One region of the Exiguobacterium sp. s191 genome, then DNA from elsewhere that is predicted to be linked to it. Evidence: a T-box and tRNA genes for the amino acid it is inferred to sense, from the RefSeq annotation. Region 1 holds a T-box; the other regions hold tRNA genes.
The links. A T-box is a leader RNA that pairs with one kind of tRNA and senses whether it is charged. The one in region 1 lies ahead of KNQ09_RS08345 (valine--tRNA ligase), so its partner is inferred to be a tRNA-Val.

Region 1 (7,501 bases):
TCGCACTCGGAATCGAATCTGTTATCTTATTCGGTGTTCCGCATGACCACTTGAAAGACGAGCAAGGATCAGGTGCGTTTCACGATCATGGGATCGTTCAAGAAGCGACACGTCTCGTCAAGAAGGTTGCCCCGCAGCTAACGGTCATCGCCGACACATGCTTATGTGAATATACGTCGACAGGTCACTGTGGGATTGTCGCTGACGGTACGGTCGATAATGATGCGTCATTACCGCTTCACGTCAAGACAGCGATCTCACAAGCTCGAGCGGGTGCCGACGTCATCGCTCCATCATCAATGATGGACGGATTCGTCGCAGCGATTCGTCAAGGCTTAGACGAGAACGGCTTCAGCCATATTCCGGTCATGAGCTATGGCGTTAAATATGCGTCTGCTTATTACGGTCCATTCCGTGATGCAGCGAATTCGGCACCGGGAGAAGGCGACCGGAAAGGTTATCAAATGGATCCAGCAAACCGTCGCGAAGCGTTCCGCGAAGCAACAGCGGACGTCGATCAAGGAGCTGACTTCATGATCGTCAAACCTGCACTTGCGTTCATGGATATCATTCGTGATGTGCGCGAGCGAATCGATTTACCAATCGTCGCCTATAACGTATCGGGTGAGTATGCCATGGTCAAAGCCGCTGCCTTGAACGGCTGGATCGATGAAGAACGAATCGTCCTTGAGACGATGCTTGGCTTTAAACGAGCAGGCGCTGATTTAATCATCACCTATTTCGCAAAAGACATTTGTCGTTACCTGGAGGGGTCGAAATGAGCTTAATTAATCAGAACTCAAAATCAAAAGAAGCATTCGAGCGGGCGCTCCCGCTCATGCCGGGTGGCGTCAACAGCCCGGTTCGTGCTTATAAATCGGTCGGGATGACACCGATCTTTGCGGATCACGCAAAAGGCTCAAAGCTCTATGATATCGATGGTAAAGAATATATCGATTACGTCTTGTCATGGGGACCGATGATTCTCGGCCATGCCGATCCAATCGTCACGTCAGCGATCCAAGAACAAGCGACACGTGGCTGGAGCTACGGGACACCAACGGAAATCGAATCAGCGATGGCGGAAGTCGTCATTAGTCGGGTGCCGTCAGTCGAAGTCGTCCGGATGGTCAACTCAGGGACAGAAGCGACGATGGCTGCCCTTCGTCTCGCACGCGGCTATACAGGTCGGACGAAAATCCTCAAATTCGAAGGCTGTTACCACGGTCACGGCGACTCGCTCTTGATCAAAGCAGGGTCAGGTGTCGCGACACTCGGACTACCGGATTCACCAGGCGTTCCAGCGCAAATCGCGAGCATGACACTTACGGTTCCTTATAACGATTTAGACGCTGTTCGGATTGCCTTTGAAAAACATGGCGACGATATCGCGGGTGTCATCGTCGAACCGGCTGCTGGGAACATGGGCTTCGTGCCACCAGAACCGGGATTCCTCGAAGGCTTACGGGAAATCACGTCGGAAAACGGCGCCTTATTGATCTTCGACGAAGTCATGACTGGTTTCCGTGTCGGATTCCACTGTGCACAAGGACATTTCGGTGTCACACCGGACATCACGTGTCTCGGTAAAGTCATCGGCGGAGGAATGCCAGTCGGTGCTTACGGCGGACGTCGCGACATCATGGAACAGATCGCACCACAAGGTCCAATCTATCAAGCGGGTACGTTATCCGGGAACCCACTCGCGATGGCAGCTGGTCTAGCGACACTGACACAATTGAAACCAGAACACTATGAAGAGTTCGACCGGAAAGCGAGCCGTCTGTCAGAAGGCTACCTGAACGCTGCAGCGAAATATAACATTCCGCTGACGACGAACCGTGCAGGCGCGATGTTCGGTGTCTTCTTCACGGATGAACGTGTCACGAACTTCGAAAAAGCGAAAACGTCGAACCTTGAGATGTTCCGTTCGTATTATCAAAAGATGGCGGCGCGTGGTGTCTTCTTACCACCGTCACAATTCGAAGGTCTCTTCCTGTCGATCGCCCATACGGACGAAGACATCGAGCGGACGATCGAAGCCGTCGAATTGACGTTCCAAGAACTCCAAGTTGAATTTGGTCGTTAAGCAGTTCTTGACGATTACTTGAACTCTCGGCTAAAATGAGTAAAGAAGAAAATGGCAACAGCGATGACGGGAAGAGTAGTCCTGTATTTGTACCGGCGTAGAGAACACATCCTTGGCTGAAAGATGTGACGGGCGAACAGGAGGAAGGTCACCCCACGAGCTGGTATCGTGAGTCTTACGAGCGATATCCGTCCTCCACACGTTACGTGGCTCGAGGGCATCCGATTTTGGATGAACTAAGGTGGTACCGCGGAAAAAAGCAACGGCTTTCTTTCGTCCTTAGCATAGGACGAGAGAAGCCGTTTTTATTATGGACAAAAAGGGAGCGATCAGGATGCAGGAATTATCAATGCCAACGAAGTATGATCCGCAGGCAACGGAAGAAAAATGGTACGACTTTTGGGTGAAAGGTGACTATTTCAAAGCCGATCAGGATCCAGAGAAAGAGCCATATACGATCGTCATTCCACCACCGAACGTCACAGGTAAATTGCACCTTGGTCACGCGTGGGACACGACGTTACAAGACATGCTGACACGGATGAAGCGGATGCAAGGGTTCGACGTCCTTTACCTACCAGGAATGGATCATGCCGGTATCGCGACGCAAGCAAAAGTCGAACAAAAACTGCGGGCAGAAGGACAATCACGCCTTGAAATGGGTCGTGAGAAATTCCTCGAGCAATCATGGGCATGGAAAGAAGAGTACGCGTCAACGATCCGTGCACAATGGGCAAAACTAGGTCTCGGACTCGATTATTCGCGTGAACGCTTCACGCTTGACGAAGGATTGTCAGAAGCGGTTCAAGAAGTCTTCGTGAAACTTTACGAAAAAGGCTTAATCTACCGCGGCGAATACATCGTTAACTGGGACCCAGCGACGAAAACAGCGATCTCGGATATCGAAGTAATCTACAAGGATATCGAAGGTGCGTTCTATCACTTCAGCTATCCACTAACGGACGGTTCAGGTCACGTTGAACTAGCGACGACACGTCCTGAGACGATGCTCGGTGATACAGCGATCGCCGTGAACCCGAAGGATGAGCGTTATGCTCACCTCGTCGGAAAAACAATCACGTTACCAATCGTTGGTCGCGAGATTCCGATTGTTGCCGATGACTATGTCGACATGGAGTTCGGTACAGGTGTCGTTAAGATTACACCAGCACACGACCCGAACGACTTCGAAGTCGGTAACCGTCACGAGTTACCACGTGTCCTCGTCATGAATGAAGATGGAACGATGAACGAGAACGCAGGGAAATACGAAGGCATGGATCGTTTCGAATGCCGAAAACAAATCGTTGAAGATTTAAAAGCAGAAGGTGTTCTAATCAAAATCGAACCACACTTGCACTCTGTCGGTCACTCGGAGCGTTCAGACGCGATCGTTGAGCCGTATCTTTCACTCCAATGGTTCGTCAAAATGGAACCACTCGCGCAAAAAGCACTCGAGGAACAACAAGGACCAGACAAGGTCAACTTCGTTCCACAACGCTTTGAGAACACGTATGTGCGCTGGATGGAAAACATCCGTGACTGGTGTGTCAGCCGTCAACTCTGGTGGGGACACCGGATTCCGGCTTGGTACCATAAAGAAACAGGCGAAGTCTACGTTGGTAAGGAAGCACCAGCCGATATCGAGAACTGGGAGCAAGACAACGATGTTCTTGATACGTGGTTTTCTTCAGCGCTTTGGCCGTTCTCAACGATGGGGTGGCCGAACACGGACGCAGCCGATTATCAAAAATACTTCCCGACATCAACACTCGTTACGGGTTATGACATCATCGCTTTCTGGGTATCACGGATGATCTTCCAATCGTATGAATTTACAGGACAACGTCCATTCCAAGACGTCTTGATCCACGGATTGATTCGTGATTCGGAAGGACGCAAGATGTCAAAATCACTCGGTAACGGGATCGACCCGATGGATGTCATCGAGAAGTATGGTGCCGATTCACTCCGTTGGTTCTTAACGACAGGATCAACGCCAGGGAACGATCTCCGCTTCTACTGGGAAAAGATCGAAGCAACATGGAACTTCTCGAACAAACTGTGGAACGCAAGCCGTTTTGCCTTGATGAACATGGATGGTCTAACGTTTGATCAGATCGATTTGACAGGTGAGAAGTCACTCGCAGATAAATGGATCTTGACACGCTTACAGACGACGATCGACGATGTGACGCGTCTGTCGGACAAATATGAGTTTGGTGAAGCGGGACGTATTCTCTATCACTTCATCTGGGAAGACTTCTGTAACTGGTACATCGAGATGGCGAAATTACCGCTCAACGGGGAAGATGAAGCAGCGAAGCAGACGACGCGTTCGGTTCTTGCCTATACGCTCGACCGGATCATGCGTCTGATGCATCCATTCATGCCGTTCATCACGGAAGAAATCTGGCAACACTTACCGCATGAAGGTGAGACGATCACACGTGCTGCATGGCCAACACGCGAGGCATCACTCGACTTCCCGGAAGCTGTTCCAGCATTCGAAGCAGTTCAGAACGTCATCCGTTCGGTTCGTAACATCCGCGCGGAAGTGAACGCACCGATGTCGAAACAGATCCAACTGTTCATCTCGACGAATGACGCACGTGTTCAAGACGACTTGTCGTCAAACAGCTCTTACTTGCAAAAGTTCACGAACGCGTCTGAACTCCGGATTGAAGAACAGATGCCGGCGCCAGAAAAAGCAATGAGTGCGATTGTAACGGGAGCAGAATTGTTCATCCCACTCGCGGACTTGATCAACATCGAGGAAGAAATCGCGCGCTTGAATAAAGAACTCGTCAAGTATACGAAAGAAGTCGAACGGGTCGAGAAAAAACTCAACAACCCTGGCTTCGTCGGCAAAGCACCAGCACATGTCATTGATGAAGAAAAAGCGAAGGCACTTGATTATACGGAAAAACGTCAAGCTGTCGAAGCACGTATCAACGAACTCTCACACTAATTACAGCAGTGGCTCAAGTCTCCTTGAGCCACTTTTTTTAAAGGAGCGAACAGCATGAGGACGCGAGAAGATGTATTGGAATGGTTATCGAGCTTACTAGCATTCGGCGTCAAACCGGGTCTTGAACGGATGCAGGCGATGTTACTGGAATTACAGATTGACCCAGACGCGATTCCGACGATTCATGTCGCTGGCACGAACGGAAAAGGATCGACGGTTGCGTTCTTACGTGAGATGGGAATTGCGGAAGGATTACGAATCGGGACGTTTACGTCGCCGTATATCATTCAGTTCGAGGAACGGATCATGTTGAATGGGATACCGATTGCAGAAGACGATCTCGTCGCATCTGCGATCGCTGTTCAAGCGGCCATCGGGCGCATCGATCCGGCACTCGGTACGGTCACTGAGTTCGAGGCATTAACAGGACTTGCCTTCTATTATTTTGATCAGATTCGTCCCGATTTCGTCATCTATGAAGTCGGTCTCGGTGGACTGTATGATTCGACGAACGTCTTCAAGAAGCCGGTCGCCGCGATCATCACGTCAATCGGGCACGATCACCAAGCGATTCTCGGAGATACGCTCCAAGAGATTGCTTTACAAAAGTTCGGCATCATCAAACAAGGAACACCGGTCATCGCCGGAAAACTGCAGGAAGAGCTGACCGTGCCGTTAATGGCGTATTGCGGGGACCGGAATGCGACGTTGAAATGGAGTCAGGAAGCCATCATTCGTTACCGCTTAAAAGAGACGGGGACCTGGGCGACGTATGATGGAATACCAGAGACACGCTTAGGGCTCGAAGGTCATCATCAAGTCCATAATGCGGCGAATGCCGTCATTTGTGCGCGGCGACTTGGGTGGTCGAAAGCGGCAATCCGAAAAGGATTACGGGAGGCAAAACATCCGGGACGGTTTGAGATCATCTCGCGCAAACCACGGATCATTCTCGATGGTGCACATAATCCGGAAGGCATCACGGCACTTGTTGAACGCTTAAAGGAAGAATCAAAACCCGTGACGTTACTCTGTTCGATTTTGCGTGACAAAGACCGGACGGCGATGCTAATACAGTTACGTAGCATTACTCCAGATATTTATGAGACGACGTTTGATTTTCCACGAGCGCGGACGATAGAGGAGTTGCAGCAAGAAGGCGCCAATGTGACGACGGTCGAAGCGTTCTTCGATCAATTAGAGATGGACCGGACATACGTCGTGACGGGATCACTCTATTTCATTAGTGAAGTGCGGCATTATCACGCTTCCATTTTTACAAAATAGGGAAAATCCGCATTCTCTCGTTATAATGAAATGGGGGAGTATAGTCCCATATCTCAATGACACGATGAGGAGACGATAAGTGATGAAACAGTGGGTCCGTCTAGCCTTAGCCATCTTACTGATTTTTTCAAGTTTTACGTATATACATGAGCCACATTCCAAAGCGGCAACGGGTGAAAAGTTTAAGATTTTAGAGATTCGAGATGACTGGTCGACGACGAACCGGATTGACCCGGGAACGACCATTACATCGTTGTCACTGTTAAAAGACTTGAATACTAGTCAATACGAAATCAAGATGATGACGGTCAAAGAGTTGAATGCGTCTCGTTTTCCACTTGATGGCGCATTTGATGCGATCGTTTTTGATCCATCTATTTTTACTGGAACAGACCGTTATTCGATTACAGTATCTGATACATCCAAAAAACATAATACGAGTAAAATTGAGAATGATATTACGAAGTTAAAAGCGAATGAGATTTTGACGAACTATATTCAAAAAGGATTACCCGTCTTTTTACACGCTGATGTGTTAACACATGCAACGAGTAATTTCACTTCGATTTTTAAGCCAAGCATGACGTCTGGTGCTGCGATTGCCTATACGGATTCAAAACAGGTCGTCTCCCGATTACAATCCGAAAAAATTGAACGACCTCGTTTAAGCAAGGTAGCGGTTTCGCAGGCTGGTCAATCGTTAACATCGGTGGATAAAGCAGCACCGGCTTCACCAGATAAACCAATTGATTTTAATTTTACGCTTGATCAAACTACGGCTAATACACGTGTCCAGTTGTATATTGACTTTAATAGTAACGACCAATTCGATGAGTCGGAGAAAGTCGATGAGAAAGTAGCTACGGTTTCTGGTTCAGTATCGTATCGCTTTGATGCACCAAGCTATACGGGACCACGCAATTGGATGATTCGACTCGTAAGTGAAGATGGACTGACGGATTATAAAATGGGAAGCTTTTTAATGCAGGACCAAGAAGCTAAAGCAAAAATTTTACAAGTCACGCGTTCCGGAACGACCGGTTCAATCAACGGTTTTATGAACTCAGGAACTTTACTAAAACAAGATGGGTTATATGACTTTAATGTAGAAGTCATTTCTGCGGACACGTTTAACAAAACGTATGCCAGTAAAA
Region 2 (7,501 bases), on a different contig from region 1:
TATGCTGATTGGTGGATCAAAAGACATGAAGGAAAATCAAGAAATCCAAGAAACATTCAAACGAACACTCGGTGTCATTCCGCCTGGACAAACAGGAATCATCGCGATCGGTGAAGAGTTTGAGCCATCCGTCCTCGACGGATTAGTGGCGCAACATGATGGTACGTTGGAACGAACGGATGAACAGTTAGAGTCGTAAGGTCTTATAGAATGAAAAGGAGCCTATCGCTTGGATCGCGATAGGCTCCTTTTCATGTGCATTTACTTAGTCGTACGTTCTTTTTTTGCTTTTTTGAAGAAGAACAATTCATAGACGACAGGAACGATGATGAGTGTTAACAACGTAGAGGTCGTTAATCCACCGATGACCGTCAAGGCAAGACCTTTTGAGATCAATGTTCCTGAAGAAGTGGTTAATGCGAGTGGTACCAATGCCATGATTGTTGCAAATGCGGTCATCAGGATTGGGCGTAATCGCGTTTTACCAGCTTCAATTAATGATTCGCGAATCGGCATACCACGTCCGACGTTTTGACCGATGCGGTCGACGAGAACGATTGCGTTCGTGGTGACGATTCCGATCAACATCAGGAAGCCGATCATGACACTGACAGACAATGGTTCATTCGCAAGGAAGAGCGTGACGAGTGAACCGATTGGAACAAAGATCAGAGAAGACAAGATGATGAATGGAATCCGAGCTTTTCCGAACGTAATCAACATTGTCAGGTAAACAAGTCCGATGGCAACGACGATCGCAATTCCAAGTGATTGGAAGATTTCAACCGTATCGTCATTTCCGCCACCACTTGTCAATGAGACACCGTCTGGTAAATCGATTTTTTCGACGTCAGCTTTTACGGCATTCGATACGTTTTGAACGTCGTCTCCTTTGACTTGTCCAGATACGCGAGCATATACTTTTCCGTCGAGTTTCTGAATCGATGTGAAAGTCTCGACTTCATTGACGTTCGCGACATCTTTCAAAGCGACAGGACCGTTTGCTGAGAAGAGTTGGACGTCTTCGAGATCTTCTTTCGAGACGAGCCCTTCTTCATAAGATAATTGTACGTCTTGATCCTTATTGTCAAGATTGAGCGTTCCGACCGTGACAGGCTTCGTTTGATCGTTGACGGTACCGAGAATCTGGAAGCCAGATAGTCCGCGATCACTTGCTTTCTCAGGATCGATTTCTACAAGATACTGCTTTTGTTTTTCGCTGAAGTTGTTCGTGATATATTTCAAATCATTATTTTTCGACATGTTATCCTCGACGAGTTTTGCCGCCTCTTGAAGAGCTTCGAGGTCGTTCGAGAACAAGTCGACATCGACGTTGTTATTCGACGGAGGACCACCTGTTGATAGTTCAGCCACACTGATTTTGACATCGACGTTTTCATCTTGAGCGATGTCTTCCATCTGTGTTTCAAGTGACTTGATCGTTTTTTCGACGTTTACACCGTCTTTTAGATTCAAGAAGTAACTTGCTTTATTATCGAGACGTAAGCCTGTCGTGAAGTCACGCGCTCCGACAGAAGTCGTCACGTCAGCAATGGCTTTTTCTTTATCAAACATTTTTTCCATCTCAAACGAGACGTCACTTGTTTTTTCAAGTGATGTAGCAGCAGGAAGTTCAAGCGATGCCGTCAAGGTCTTCGATGCTTCGTTCGGAATGAACGTAAAGCCGAGACGCGGTACGATCGCTAGGGAACCACCGAGAAGGACAAACGATACGACCAAGATGATCGCCTTGTGCGAGAGTGATTTTTCAATCAGCTTGCCATACCACCGTTGAAGAACTCCTTCTTTTTCTTCCGCTGGTACCTTCTTGAATGCAAACTTCGCGAGAATCGGTACGATCGTGATTGCCACAAGTAGTGAAGCAAGTAATGAGAAAATAATCGTCAAAGCGAACGGTAAGAAGAACTTACCAGTAATGCCACCGACAAATCCAATCGGCAGGAAGACGACGACGGTCGTCAGCGTCGATGACGTGATTGCTTTTAGAATCTCTTTTGTCGATTGTTCGATGATCTCATCCGTCATACCGGATTCGGATTTTCGGACGCGTCGGAAGATGTTCTCGATGACAACGATACTATCATCGACGACACGACCGACTGCAACAGCCATCCCACCAAGTGTCATGATGTTCAGGGAGATATCTTGCCAGTTCAAGAAGATAGCAGCGATGAGTAATGATAATGGAATCGAGACGATGGCGATGATCGTCGCGCGGAGGTTCCGTAAGAACAAGAGTACAGCGAGTGATGCGAAGAGTGCACCAAGTAATCCTTCTTTGACGAGTGTCGCAACGGACTCCTCGATATCCTTCGCTGAATCGATTCCAATCGTATAGTCGACTTGATCGTCATATTTATTGAGGATCTTCGTGACTTCATCTGCGATTTCGACTGTATTGGCATCTTGTTTTTTCGTGATTGCCATCGATAAGGAATCTTTTAAGTCGTAACGTGTTTTTTCACTTTGTTGCGAGACGGCTTCGATTTTTGCGATATCCTCTAGGCGAATCGGTTCTGCAGGTTCAGACGCCTGATCTGCAGCTGCTCCACCTGTTGTACTTGGTGGACCTTGCGTTGCACCTTGTGGTGGACCGCCAGCAGATGAACCACCTGTTTGACCGTTACTTGATGAACTAGTCGCACCTGCAGCAGGTGTCAATTGTAGATTTTTTAGTTTATCTAGATTTTCTAGTTTTTCCTCAACGCGAATCGGAATTTTCGAATCGTTTTCTGATAGCTGACCAGATGGGAACGAGACATACTTTCCATTGATTTGTTCCTTGATGCTCGAGAGCGAGAGACCCGCTTCCGTCGCTTTCTCCTTATCGACGGTGATTTGAACGAGATCATCCTTATAGCCACCAACGGAGACGCTGTTGATTCCTGGAATCTTATTAAGTTCAGGTTCGATATCTTCCTTTAGGATTTTTTCGATGTCTTTACCATCCTTACTAAAGAAAGAGATGTTATAGATCGGGAACGATCCAAAGGACAGACGATTCAATTTCGTCGTTGCTTCCTCCGGTAGATTCGCATCTTGGATTGCAGCATCGATTTGTTGTTCGACCTTATCCATATCGGTATCGAACGGGAATTCGATGTTTAAGATACCGATACTTTCATAAGAAGAACTCGTTAGCTTGGTAGCCCCTTCAATTCCTTTAAGGGAAGTTTCAAGCTTTGAGACAACTTGTTTATCGACATCGTCAGGAGATGCACCAGGGTAAACCGCTTCGATTGAAATCTGAGGAAACTCGATTTCTGGGAACTGATCGACTTTTAATTGTGAGAAGGAATACACGCCTCCTAAAATCAATAGGATTGCAATGATGAAGACAGCAACCGAGTTCTTCAAACTAAATCGGGTTAAAAAGTTCATATGAACGCTCCTTTCTTTTATATGTGCTTATTTACATAGTAGAGGACACTCATAGAACCCGCAACTTTAAAACTGTTTTTATTTAAAAAGATCTTTTTGAAAAAAGATGAATTTTTTTGTTAAAAAGGCTTTACACTTTTCGATATGCTGCTATAATAAAAACATACCCAGTAACAACACAGCATGATTCTGTAGCTCAGCTGGGAGAGCGCTACCTTGACAGGGTAGAGGTCGCTGGTTCGAGCCCAGTCAGAATCATACCGAAATCGTTCCTTTTCGAAGGAGCGATTTTTTTGCGTTAAAAAACTATTCCCGAAATCAATCAGGAATAGTTGGAAGGGAGGTAAATTGTTTTATTGAATTTCGAGGTGAAGATCGCCACGCTTCGTCCACCCTGCGACGGTCGTCAATCGATAGAAGACGAGCGTCAAGACGCCAGGTAGAACGACACCAGTCAAGAAGAAGACGAGGAACGCCTGAGGACCTTGGTTGACGAAGATATTGAGTGGGGCAATCATCGAATTTAATCCAAGTCCTGCGAGTTCGTACGGTACTTTCAAAGAGAGAAGAAGCGTCGCGACAGGAGCTGAAATCATCGCTGCGAGAAACGGTGCAACGACAAGACGTGGATTTTTAACGATATTCGGGAATTGTACTTTAGGTGTTACAAAGAATGAAGCAATCAAACCACCTGGATCCGTCTGACGATATGCCATCAACGTAAAGCCGACGAATTGAGCGGAACAGCCAATGAGCGCAGCGGCACTTGCTACAGGATCAAGTTGCAAAGCGATAGCCAGTGCAGCGGACGAAGCAGGAGACATCAATAAGACACTAAAGATGAGTGCAATGACAAGAGATGTAGCAATAGGAGAAGACTCGACTGAAGCCGTGATCATGGCACTGAATTTTGTAAGGAGTGGTGTCGTGACGGCAGCAGCACCGATTCCAGTCACGCCACCAGCAAGGACAGCACTCATCGGGATCACCATCATGTCAAATTTCGTTTTTCCAGTCATGCGTTTTCCGACGTATACAGCGACAGCAGCTGCGAGTAACGCACTGATTGGCTGACCGGGTACAAGAACGAGTCCAGAAGCAGTCGATTGAAGAGCGGCACCACCAATCGTCGCTGCGATCATTGCGCTGAACAGGACAAGTGTGTTTCCTCCGAGCTGAAAGGCAATACCGGCACCAAGCGCAGGGGCGAGTAGGACTTTTGCGACACCACCAATCGTCAGTAGCATTTGGATATGTAGAAGATTTCCGAGCGTCTCAATCAGGAGTCCGACACCGAGTGTTACAAGAACGGCATTTGCCATTCCAGCTGATACTTTTACCATTCGATCCATCGCATATTCTTTCAACGTTGTCATCCTCTCTATCTATCTCTATTTTTTGCCATGAAAAAAGCCTATCCGTTTTTGGGATAGGCGCCACTCATTCTGTGCGGGCGCCTCATTCGATGCATCGAAAGAAGGGCCCAAAAATCATTTCCGTTTCATCATCGGAAAAGTTTTCGGTCCCTCATGCATAGAATAATCAGTCGTCCAACTTGGTTAAATGGCTGTTGCGTCGGAATCATTCGATCGTGCCCCTCTCTGTGAATTTTTCTAAGCCTAACACGCTCTTGAATAATAATCAATATTTTCTGACAATTTATTTTTTCCTGAAATCTGACAGGAATTCACGGTATCATCGGGAAATCCTAATTTAACAACAATGGAGGCGTTTACATGAAAGTGATGCTTTTTACAGATATTCATGGCAATGCATCAGCATTACGTGCGGTATTGTCCTATCTTAATCAACAACCAGATATCGATGCCGTCTATTGTCTCGGTGATCTTGTCGGCATTGGACCAGAGCATAATGAAGTCATTGATCTATTGAAGCAACGACCTGATATTCAAACGATTTCTGGGAATCATGATGAATGTGTCCTTGCTTTAATCCATGGGGAGAACTATCCCGATAGTTACCGCCATGCGAAAGAGCACCACCAATGGATTGCGGATACGTTGACGCAAGAAAATCAAAAGTATTTGGAACGATTACCGCGTGTCTTAAATATCATGCATCAGGAACAAACGATGCACCTGACGCACTATGCTTATGCCGACCAGACGAAGAAGATTGGTGAAGAGCCGTTAAAGCAAGCGGTGGATGGAACGAAAGAAAACTTATCCGTCCTGTTTGCTGGAAGTGAGGCGCGGATCATTGGATTCGGTCATCATCATCCAGCGCAACAAGTCGAGACAGAGCAAACGCTCTTTATTAATCCAGGTGCACTTGGATGTCAGGAAACAGCTATTGCTCCAGTAGCAATTATCGATTGGAAGAAGGATCAAGTCCGTTCAGAAATCCTGAAGCTTCCATATGATGATCGACCATTTTTAGACGTCCTCAATACGACGGAGATGCCGGAACGTGAGTTGATGCGCCGTCTCTTCTTCGGTAGTAGGACATGAAAAAACCTTCATGAGTAGTTCATGAAGGAAGTCGATTAAGCAGATAGCTTCGTCGTAATTGAGATGAGGCACACGACAATCAGTAACACGATACCGATGTTTCGTTTCAATGGATGGCGTGACCAGTAAAAGAATAGCGCAAGGACAGGGGCCACAAAAAAGGCAACGATGAGACTGATCAATGTTGCAAGAAATAATACAAACATCCAAAGCTTGCTAGTAGTCCGATATACCTGCCACATGTCGTAGAGCGACATGAGTGTATAGGCGAGTAACACGAAGATGATTCCGGTCGATAAACTCAAAGCGATCATCACTCCATTCCCTATTTAGTATAAGGGAAAGAGTGAGAATGATTACACGACTTGAAGTAAAAAACATGACGAATCGATGAACGTACGATTAGACGCTGTAGCGAAAAAAGAAAGGAGAGGGCATCTATGTCAGACATCTATCGCCGTTTTTTTCTATTTCCGGATATTTTGATCATGCTCGTACTACTGATTGGAATAAGTAGTTATACCATTGCTCAGCCGTTTCATTGGTCGATTTTACTGTTCTTTTGTCTTGGACTGATCGTCTTTAGTTTCAGTGAATACCTGACGCATCGTTTTTTGTTCCATTTACCACCGCCTAAAAATATGCTTGGACGAAAGTTGTTGAAGCGACTTCATTACGATCATCATGCGCATCCGAATGAACTGCATCTGTTGTTTTTACCGGTCTGGTATTCCTTGCCGAATCTTGGTTTCTTTGCGGCTCTGACCTATCTTCTGACGCAATCTGTCGTTTCGACAGCTGCAGCCGCGAGTGGATTGATCGTCATGTTGCTTGTGTATGAATGGAAACATTACGTGGCACACGTTCCGCTGAAACCCAGAACACGCTTTGGAAAATGGATGAAAAAGACGCATCTATTACATCATTTCAAAAATGAACACTATTGGTTTGGTGTATCAAATCCGATGGGGGACTGGTTGTTTGGCACTTTGAAAGATGAGAAAACAGTTACTTCTAGTCAAACGGCACGGAATTTAGAAAAAAATCGAGAATATGAAAAACCGCCAATCAGCTGATCGGCGGTTTTTTGATTCATAAAATGCGTAGCATGGCACGACGAATCGTATCTAATTCCAACGGTCGAGCAATCAATGGCCATTCGGCAATTAACGCAATGTACGTCCGGAAAATCAGAAAGGCGGTGACATCGACTGGTACGTCACGATCATCTTGTCCAAGGCGAGTCTCGAGTAGCGTTTTAAGATATTCGACGACATGCCGTTCGATCCGTGTCCGTAGTTCTTGCATTTCTTGTAATTTAAGATTACGTGTTTCTTCGATGATTTGAAGAATGAACAAATGTTGTTGCTGATGATAGACGATAGCGTCGATCATTGCTTGTTTATTTTCTTCTACCGTCGCATGTTCGACGTAAGCGCGTTCTGCTTCTTCTTTCATTTCTTGCAGCACACGTGTTACGAGCGATTCGAACAGGTTGAGTTTACTTTCAAACAGTTGATAGACAGTCGGTTTTCCGACGTGAGCGCGTCGGGCGACACGCTCGATCGTCGTACCTTTATAACCAAGTTCAGAAAAGCAAGCCATCGCTGAGTCTAGTATCAGTGTTT
Region 3 (7,501 bases), on a different contig from region 1:
TGTCTGCCGCCATTCGTTTGGCTGGAGATGGTTATGCAGTCACGATGCTTGAAAAGAATGCAAACGTCGGAGGGAAACTGAATCAACGTAGTGGAAAGGGATTTACTTTCGATACCGGTCCTTCCATCTTAACGATGCCTTGGGTGCTCGAACAACTCTTCTCAAGCGTTCATCGTAACTTGGATGATTACTTAGAAATCGAGCGCATTGAACCGCAATGGCGTACATTCTTTGAGGATGGAACAAAAATCGATGTCAAAGGTGACTTACCTGGAATGCTTGAAGAAGTCGAACAAGTCTCGTCACGAGCTGATTTCGTCGAATTGTTCCGGTACTCCAAACAAATGTACGACTTGTGCCTCGATAGTTTTTATAAATACAGTCTCGAAGATTTAAAGGACTTAAAAAAATACCATACGATGTCTGATTTATTAAAGATGGATCCTATGAATACCGTCGCGACCGGAACAAAGAAACATCTTAATGATCCATATCTCGAACAGCTGTTCAACTATATGGTCATGTATGTTGGTTCCAACCCTTATCAAGCACCTGCTGTCTTCAATCAGATGATTTACGTTCAAATGGGACTCGGCATCTATTATGTCAAAGGCGGCATGTACCAAATCGCGCGTGCCATGAAACGGTTGCTTGATGAGCTCCGTGTCACGGTTCATCTCAACTCACCCGTTGAACAAATCGTCCTTGAAAATAAAAAAGCGGTTGGCGTCTTATCAAACGGAACGTTTCATGCAGCCGATATCGTCGTCTCAAATCTCGAGGTCATTCCGACTTATGAACGGATCGTACCGGAGAAAAAAGCCCGGAAGCAGGCCAAAAAATTACAGGCGTCGTTCGCTCCTTCCGTTTCAGGTCTTGTCCTGCTGCTCGGTGTAAATCGCGAGTATCGCGGGCTAGCGCATCATAATTTCTTTTTCTCGGAAAATCCAGAGCGTGAATTCGCCCAAATGTTCAAAGAAGGTACCCCTCCTGAGGATCCGACGATTTACGTTGGTGTCTCGTCAAAATCCGACGCTTCCCAAGCTCCTGAAGGGAAGGATAACTTATTCGTCTTAACGCATGTTCCACCGCTAACACTTCAAAAAGGTGAGGTCGACTGGGATGCGTACCGCGAAGTCGTTCTCGATAAACTGGAGCGGATGGGACTTCACGGACTTCGTGAATCAATCGAGTTTGAATATCGCTTCACCCCAGAAGATTTGAAGGAATTATACGGTCCAAACGGTGGATCGATTTATGGTGTCGCAGCCGATCGGAAGAAAAATGGTGGATTCAAGATTCCATCGAAGAGTGACTTGTACGAAGGACTTTATTTCGTCGGTGGTTCGACACACCCAGGCGGCGGTGTACCGATGGTCACCTTGTCTGGTCAATTAACAGCGGATTTGATCCGAAAACATGAAGGTGCCGTTCCTACGCCTTAACATTTCTCCAATTACAAAAGAGACGGAAACTGATTCACTCATCAGTTCCGTCTCTTTTTTTACTTTGTATTCGTCAAAAGTGGTACGACATGAATGTCCGCTTTTTCTCCTGATCTCACATCCATTCGACATACGGCTGGCATCGGTAAGGATTTCCAAAATGCGTAATCAAACGTCGGATCAAATGTTTCTAAGAGTAACACCATGATGTTTCCGTGTGTTCCAAGAACGACTGTTTCGTCAGGATGCTTCTCCACTAGTTCGTCGATGAATTGCCGAATGCGTTGTGACGCTTCGTTGTTCGTTTCGCCTCCATACGGATTTTCATTCGGATGTTGCCATACATATGTGACCGCTGCTTGAAAATCGTCAAGCTCTCCCGGTGCTAACAATCGCTCTCGTAGTTCCTCTACCTCAATGATTGGTTGTTGACGTGCCTTCGCGAGCGGTGCAATCGTCTCGATTGCCCGTTGATACGGACTGCTGTAGAACCTGTCGATTGGAATTTCTTGAAACGTTTCAAGTAAACGTATCGCATCTGCCTGTCCTGCATCGGAAAGTGGCCGCTTCCGTTCATCTGGTGAATATGTCGAGTGTGCGTGCCGTACGAAATAGAGTGTCGTCATGTTTTGATTTTCCCCTTTATTGGTGTGTCCAGCGGTATCCGATTCCGCGAACTGTTTCGAGATGCTGTTCAATCGGAAAACCGCAAACACGTAGTTTTTCTCTTAAATGTCTGATATGCGAGTCGATCGTCCGCTCGTCTACAGACGCTTCCGCTCCCCATAATATTGTTGTCAGCTGATCCCGTGTCCAAACACGTCGTGGAGAATCTAAAAATACACCTAACAACTCAAATTCCGTTTTCGTTAACGAAATCTTTTGTTGGAGGTAACTACAACGATAGCTTTCCCGGTCATAGGATAGACCATCATACTGTTGCTGTAATAAAACTTCCATTCGCCCGATCAGTTCCCCTTCTTGAATCGGTTTTGATATGTAATCATTCGCCCCCACTTCCCGTGTCCGAATGATGTCTTCCCGTTGATTCCGAGCCGTAACCATCAAGATCGGGATGTTAGAATGTTCTCGAATGAGACGACAACATGTCCAGCCATCCATATCCGGCATCATGACATCTAATAAAATCAGGTCGAATACGTGCTGACGGCAGAGCTCAAGAGCTTGTTTCGCAGAATCCACAAGCTGACACGTGTACCCATACGGCTGAATATACAGTTTGAGCAGTTCAAGCATTCTTGGTTCATCATCTACGATCAATACATGCGGCATTTTATTTCTCCTTCCACTGCAGTGTCACTTGTGTTCCATGTCCAAGTTGACTCTTGATGTTCAATTCTGCTCCATGTGTCTGAGCAATTGCTTCAACGATGGAGAGTCCGATTCCAGTTCCTCCATGTTTTCGAGAACGAGATGCTTCCGTTCGGTAGAGCCGTTTCGTTACATGAGGTAAAGATTCTGCAGCGATCCCTTCTCCTGTATCTTCGATTTGAATGAAAGCCCCTACTGCGTTGACACCATAACGAACGATAATTTTTCCCGACGTCGTATGTCGCCGTGCATTTTCAATGATATTCACGATCATCTGACGGAGCTGCTGAGCGTCACCCATCACTTCTAATCGCTCACCTTCTATCTCGAACGAAACATTTTCTTGTTCGATGTCTGGACGCATCAATCGTATCACTTGATGAATCAAGTCTTCGACATCGACAGGTTTTCGCTCCATCATAAAAGCATTGGCGTCAATTCGTGCTAGCCAAAACAATTGCTCAATCCATTCATTCATTTGCTGACTTTCTTCTCGAATGATCGTAATGTAGCGTTGTTGCTCATCCGGCGTCAACGTTTGGCGTTCGAGAATATCCGCGTATCCCTTTATATATGTCAATGGTGTTCGTAGTTCATGAGATACGGTTGCTAAAAATTCGGATCGTTCCCGATTCAAAAAATCGAGATCTTGTTTTAATTGCTGAATCGAACGCGCCAATTGTCCCAGTTCATCTTTTCGATCAATCGGCAACTCTCCACCTTCCCCATCCAATAGGCGTGCTGTCGCTTTTTCCATCTGAATCAACGGACGAGAAATGAGTCGGGTCGTCCAAATGCTTGCCGCACCTGCTAATAAAAGCGCTAGCAGACCCACTTGGAGAAACTGCTGTTTCAACGGATCAAGTACGTGATCTACGATTGCTTTAGAAGCGAACATGAATACATGACCACGATGTTCCCCGTCAATGGTGATGGGACTGTCCGTCATTAAAAAGTCACGCATCGTCACGATTTTTCCTTGTTGACGGTAATCAAAATCCGTATGCTCTAACATGCTCTTCATCTCATTCGACAAAGGTCGTGACGCTTCGAGTTGTTTTCCATCTGCATCAGTGATCACCACAGTAAACGATGAATCTGCTTCCATCATGCTGACATGGCGCATCGTCGTTTGGTCGTAGGAATCGACAAGGACATCACGGTGTGTATTTCCTCGGTTCAGTAAACCGTCTACTACTTCCTGCGTTCGTGTTTGAGACAACTGATAATACAATGTCCCAAACAACACACTGCCACAAATTAAAAATGCCGCAAGCACGATCCCTCCGACTGAGTATGAAATACGACGCATGACGATTCCTCCTTTTTCTCTCCACTTTTAGTATAGCTAAAAAAAACGCGATCGACGCAGGCAAACGAAACTGTCACCTCATCTGCACACGATTTGCATATACGCTGGGTATAGTAAAGAAGACTAGTGACTTCAGGAGGGTTTTATATGAAAAAATCATTGACATTAACCGCACTTGCTCTTAGTTCTACGCTTTGGCTCGGTGCATGTGGATCCACCAATAACGATGGAAGTAATAGTGACTCACACGATATGTCTCATGGAGATATGATGCATTCGAGCGACGGAAAGCTACCATCCGGTTTAAAGGAAGCCAGTGATCCGACTTATCCGAAAGGAAGCAACATCACGTTGACGACGGATCATATGGACGGTATGGACGGAGCTAAAGCAACGATTGCGGGAGCTTACGACACCGTCGTCTATGCGATCAGTTACAAACCGACTACTGGTGGAAAGATGGTGAAAAATCATAAATGGGTCATTCAGGAAGAACTCGATCCTGTTCCAACTAAGCCACTGCAAGTTGGTGATGAAACAACTGTCAAAGCGGATCATATGAAAGGTATGGATGGAGCAAAAGCGACGATTGATGAAGTAAAGGAAACGACGGTCTACATGGTGAACTATGAACCGACGGACGGTGGAGAGATGGTGAAAAACCATAAATGGGTCACAGAGGATGAGATAAAGAAATAATAAAAAAAGCCCGCTTTTCCTATAAAGGAAAAGCGGGCTTTCGGTATGATTCTGACTGGGCTCGAACCAGCGACCTCTACCCTGTCAAGGTAGCGCTCTCCCAGCTGAGCTACAGAATCATGTTTGCAGTACATTATGTACTTGCTAGGACATGTATTAATATATCAAGAAACTAAAAGGCTGACAAGTCTTTTTCTGAAAAAAAATAAAAAAATTAAAATGGAGGAATTGAACCCCGCTTCCTCCATTTTGAATGACTTACAGGAAGGTCGATACTTGATCAATCGGTAAACGTAGTGCCGGACGCTTTTTCGCATCTTCAACCGCTTTTCCGACAGCAATCAACATGACCGGTACATACCGTGACTCGGTGATGAACGTTTCCGCAAAACGTTGATGATCGAATCCACCCATTGCGAGTGTTGATAATCCACGCGCTTCTGCCGCAAGCATCAATTGCATCGCAGCAAGGCTCGCATTCGACATTGCCGCATCGCGCCCATAGGCTTCACTTTGATAAGCGCCTTCTACCTGTGCCTTGATCGAATCAAATAAATCCTCTGTCATGCCACCTGCTTCTACTGCTGGACCGTACACCGGATTGTAGTTTCGATTAGCTTGAACATCACCTAAGATCGCAATGACTGCTGAAGCCGAAGTGATAGCCGGCTGATTGTATGCGATCGGTGCAAGCTGTTGCTTCGATTCTTCTGAATGGAAGACCGTGAAATGCCAGTGTTGCAAATTCCAAGCACTCGGCGCCGCTGTCGTCCATTCTAATAGTTCTTCCACTTCCTGTTTTGAAAGTTTGAACGTTTCGTCGTAATGACGAACCGAACGTCTTTCTGTTAAGACACGCATTGTATCAAGTGTTGCCTGTGTCATGTGTAAATCCCCCTTATTATTATCAGATTACTTAGATATCGTAGCATGTCTCTTTTTTATTGTCCTCTATCAATACTTCAAACGAATTTACTGTTATAAAACAATAGTTGACATTAAACTTCTGTACTAATACAATAAAAACAAGAAAAAAGACCATTGCGTTTATTTTTGAAGGAGGAAAAACACATGGAACAACCCCTTTACCAAGAAGCATCTGCTGCATTCTATCGTGAGCTTCCCGTCAAAACGTGTGCCCATTGCGGAAAAGAGATGGATGAACAATGTGAATCCTATCAAACGGAATGCGATGAGTGTGCTGTAACAGAACACTAAATAATACATGAAACAATCACTTACTTAGTGGTTGTTTTTTTATTTCTTGCAAACTCTTTCTAAATAAATCGATATTTTTTAGAAAAATCGATTTTCCGTCATCTTTTTGTCATCTGTTTGTTACAAAAGAAACAGTCAGAATGTTACATTATCTGTATATGATATTTTTGACAAAAGGAGCGACAGACAACGATGGATCCATTTACCTCAAGCCATGCTAGCGAACTCGGTCCACGACCGCGTACAAAAAAAAGAAAGTTTTTCCCTCGGTTTTTCTTACTTCTCACCCTTGTTTTTCTCGGAGTTGGGGGATATGTCGCTTACCGATACGTATTTACTCCTGAACAACAATCCATTACGACAGGTAAATCCATTACTGAAGTCCCTGTCGTCAATATGGAAAAAGCACGCGTGGAAAAATGGAATGGTGTGACGAAAAAAGTCGCTTATTTAACATTCGAGGATGGTCCATCCGCATTAACACCGGACTTACTTCAAACATTGGATCAACTTCAGACTCGTGCCACTTTCTTTTATCTCGGAACACAAATAGATGCTTTTCCGCAAGAAGTCAAAGCTGCTGCTAAAGCTGGACACTATATCGGATTACACGGGGAAACACACGATTACGATACATTGTACGAAAAAGGAAAGTATGTCTCAGAGATGCAAAGTGTTCAGAAGAAAATCCATGAGTTGACGAAGCTAACACCACATTTGACACGACCACCTTATGGCTCTGATCCAGGCATCACGAAAAAAATGGCATCTGCCATTCATTCAGCAGACTTCCGCGTGTGGGACTGGTCAATCGATTCAATGGACTGGTATTACAAAGATAGTGCAAAAGAAGTAGCGAATACGGTCATTCGGCGAGCAGAGCGTCCGTTTGAAATCATTCTCTTACATGAACAACCACAAGCCATCAAAGCACTTCCAGCCATTGTTGCCGGACTTCAGAAAAAAGGCTATCAATTCGCGATTTATGATGAAGATTTCCATATTCCGTACAACTTCGCGCAACACTCGAATTTATAAGGAGTTACTATCCAGATGAAAAAAACATTCGTAGCAGTACTGTTCCTGTCGAGCTTTGGACTCGCTGCCTGTTCCAACGATTCACCAGCCTCTCTTCATGAACAGCTAGAGCAACAAGTGAAAGGTGAAGAGAAGGCATTCACGCTAGCTGATCAACGTGCTCGTAAGGATGAAATTTCAGTTAATACGTACCAAGCCGTTCTTGATGCAGGTGCTGAAGAAATCAAACGCTCTCAAAATGAACGAGAGGAATTAGAAGCCTTAAATGACGAACGGCTTGCTTTATTGAAACAAGAAGAAACGTTACGTAAGGAAACGTACGCTGCACTCGATCTTGAAGAATTGAAAGATGCTGTCAACAAACTTGATGGTAAAGCAAAAACAGAAGGAACTGCCTTAGTGACAATCATCAAGGAACGCGAGCAGACATTTCAAACGTTCTCGAAAACGTATCGAC

Region 2: it has a tRNA-Val gene. The T-box ahead of KNQ09_RS08345 (valine--tRNA ligase) is inferred to sense a tRNA for this amino acid. The anticodon was not compared.
Region 3: it has a tRNA-Val gene. The T-box ahead of KNQ09_RS08345 (valine--tRNA ligase) is inferred to sense a tRNA for this amino acid. The anticodon was not compared.

Annotation. Positions count from the first base shown of each region.
Region 1 is NZ_JACSNC010000001.1:1,551,790-1,559,290, reverse strand. Features, by position in the region: gene hemB (porphobilinogen synthase) at 1-782, shown strand, start outside; gene hemL (glutamate-1-semialdehyde 2,1-aminomutase) at 779-2,089, shown strand; T-box leader at 2,144-2,373, shown strand; gene KNQ09_RS08345 (valine--tRNA ligase) at 2,424-5,060, shown strand; gene KNQ09_RS08340 (bifunctional folylpolyglutamate synthase/dihydrofolate synthase) at 5,115-6,347, shown strand; gene KNQ09_RS08335 (GEVED domain-containing protein) at 6,430-7,501, shown strand, end outside.
Region 2 is NZ_JACSNC010000004.1:135,017-142,517, reverse strand. Features, by position in the region: gene KNQ09_RS15315 (hypothetical protein) at 1-199, shown strand, start outside; gene KNQ09_RS15310 (efflux RND transporter permease subunit) at 262-3,402, opposite strand; tRNA gene KNQ09_RS15305 (tRNA-Val) at 3,588-3,660, shown strand; gene KNQ09_RS15300 (PTS sugar transporter subunit IIC) at 3,756-4,778, opposite strand; gene KNQ09_RS15295 (metallophosphoesterase family protein) at 5,139-5,873, shown strand; gene KNQ09_RS15290 (hypothetical protein) at 5,909-6,187, opposite strand; gene KNQ09_RS15285 (sterol desaturase family protein) at 6,314-6,949, shown strand; gene KNQ09_RS15280 (TetR/AcrR family transcriptional regulator) at 6,966-7,501, opposite strand, start outside.
Region 3 is NZ_JACSNC010000004.1:144,511-152,011, forward strand. Features, by position in the region: gene KNQ09_RS15330 (phytoene desaturase family protein) at 1-1,445, shown strand, start outside; gene KNQ09_RS15335 (histidine phosphatase family protein) at 1,505-2,071, opposite strand; gene KNQ09_RS15340 (response regulator transcription factor) at 2,088-2,738, opposite strand; gene KNQ09_RS15345 (HAMP domain-containing sensor histidine kinase) at 2,740-4,089, opposite strand; gene KNQ09_RS15350 (YdhK family protein) at 4,237-4,788, shown strand; tRNA gene KNQ09_RS15355 (tRNA-Val) at 4,835-4,907, opposite strand; gene KNQ09_RS15360 (nitroreductase family protein) at 5,047-5,673, opposite strand; gene yhfH (protein YhfH) at 5,860-6,006, shown strand; gene KNQ09_RS15370 (polysaccharide deacetylase family protein) at 6,403-7,044, shown strand; gene KNQ09_RS15375 (YkyA family protein) at 7,060-7,501, shown strand, end outside.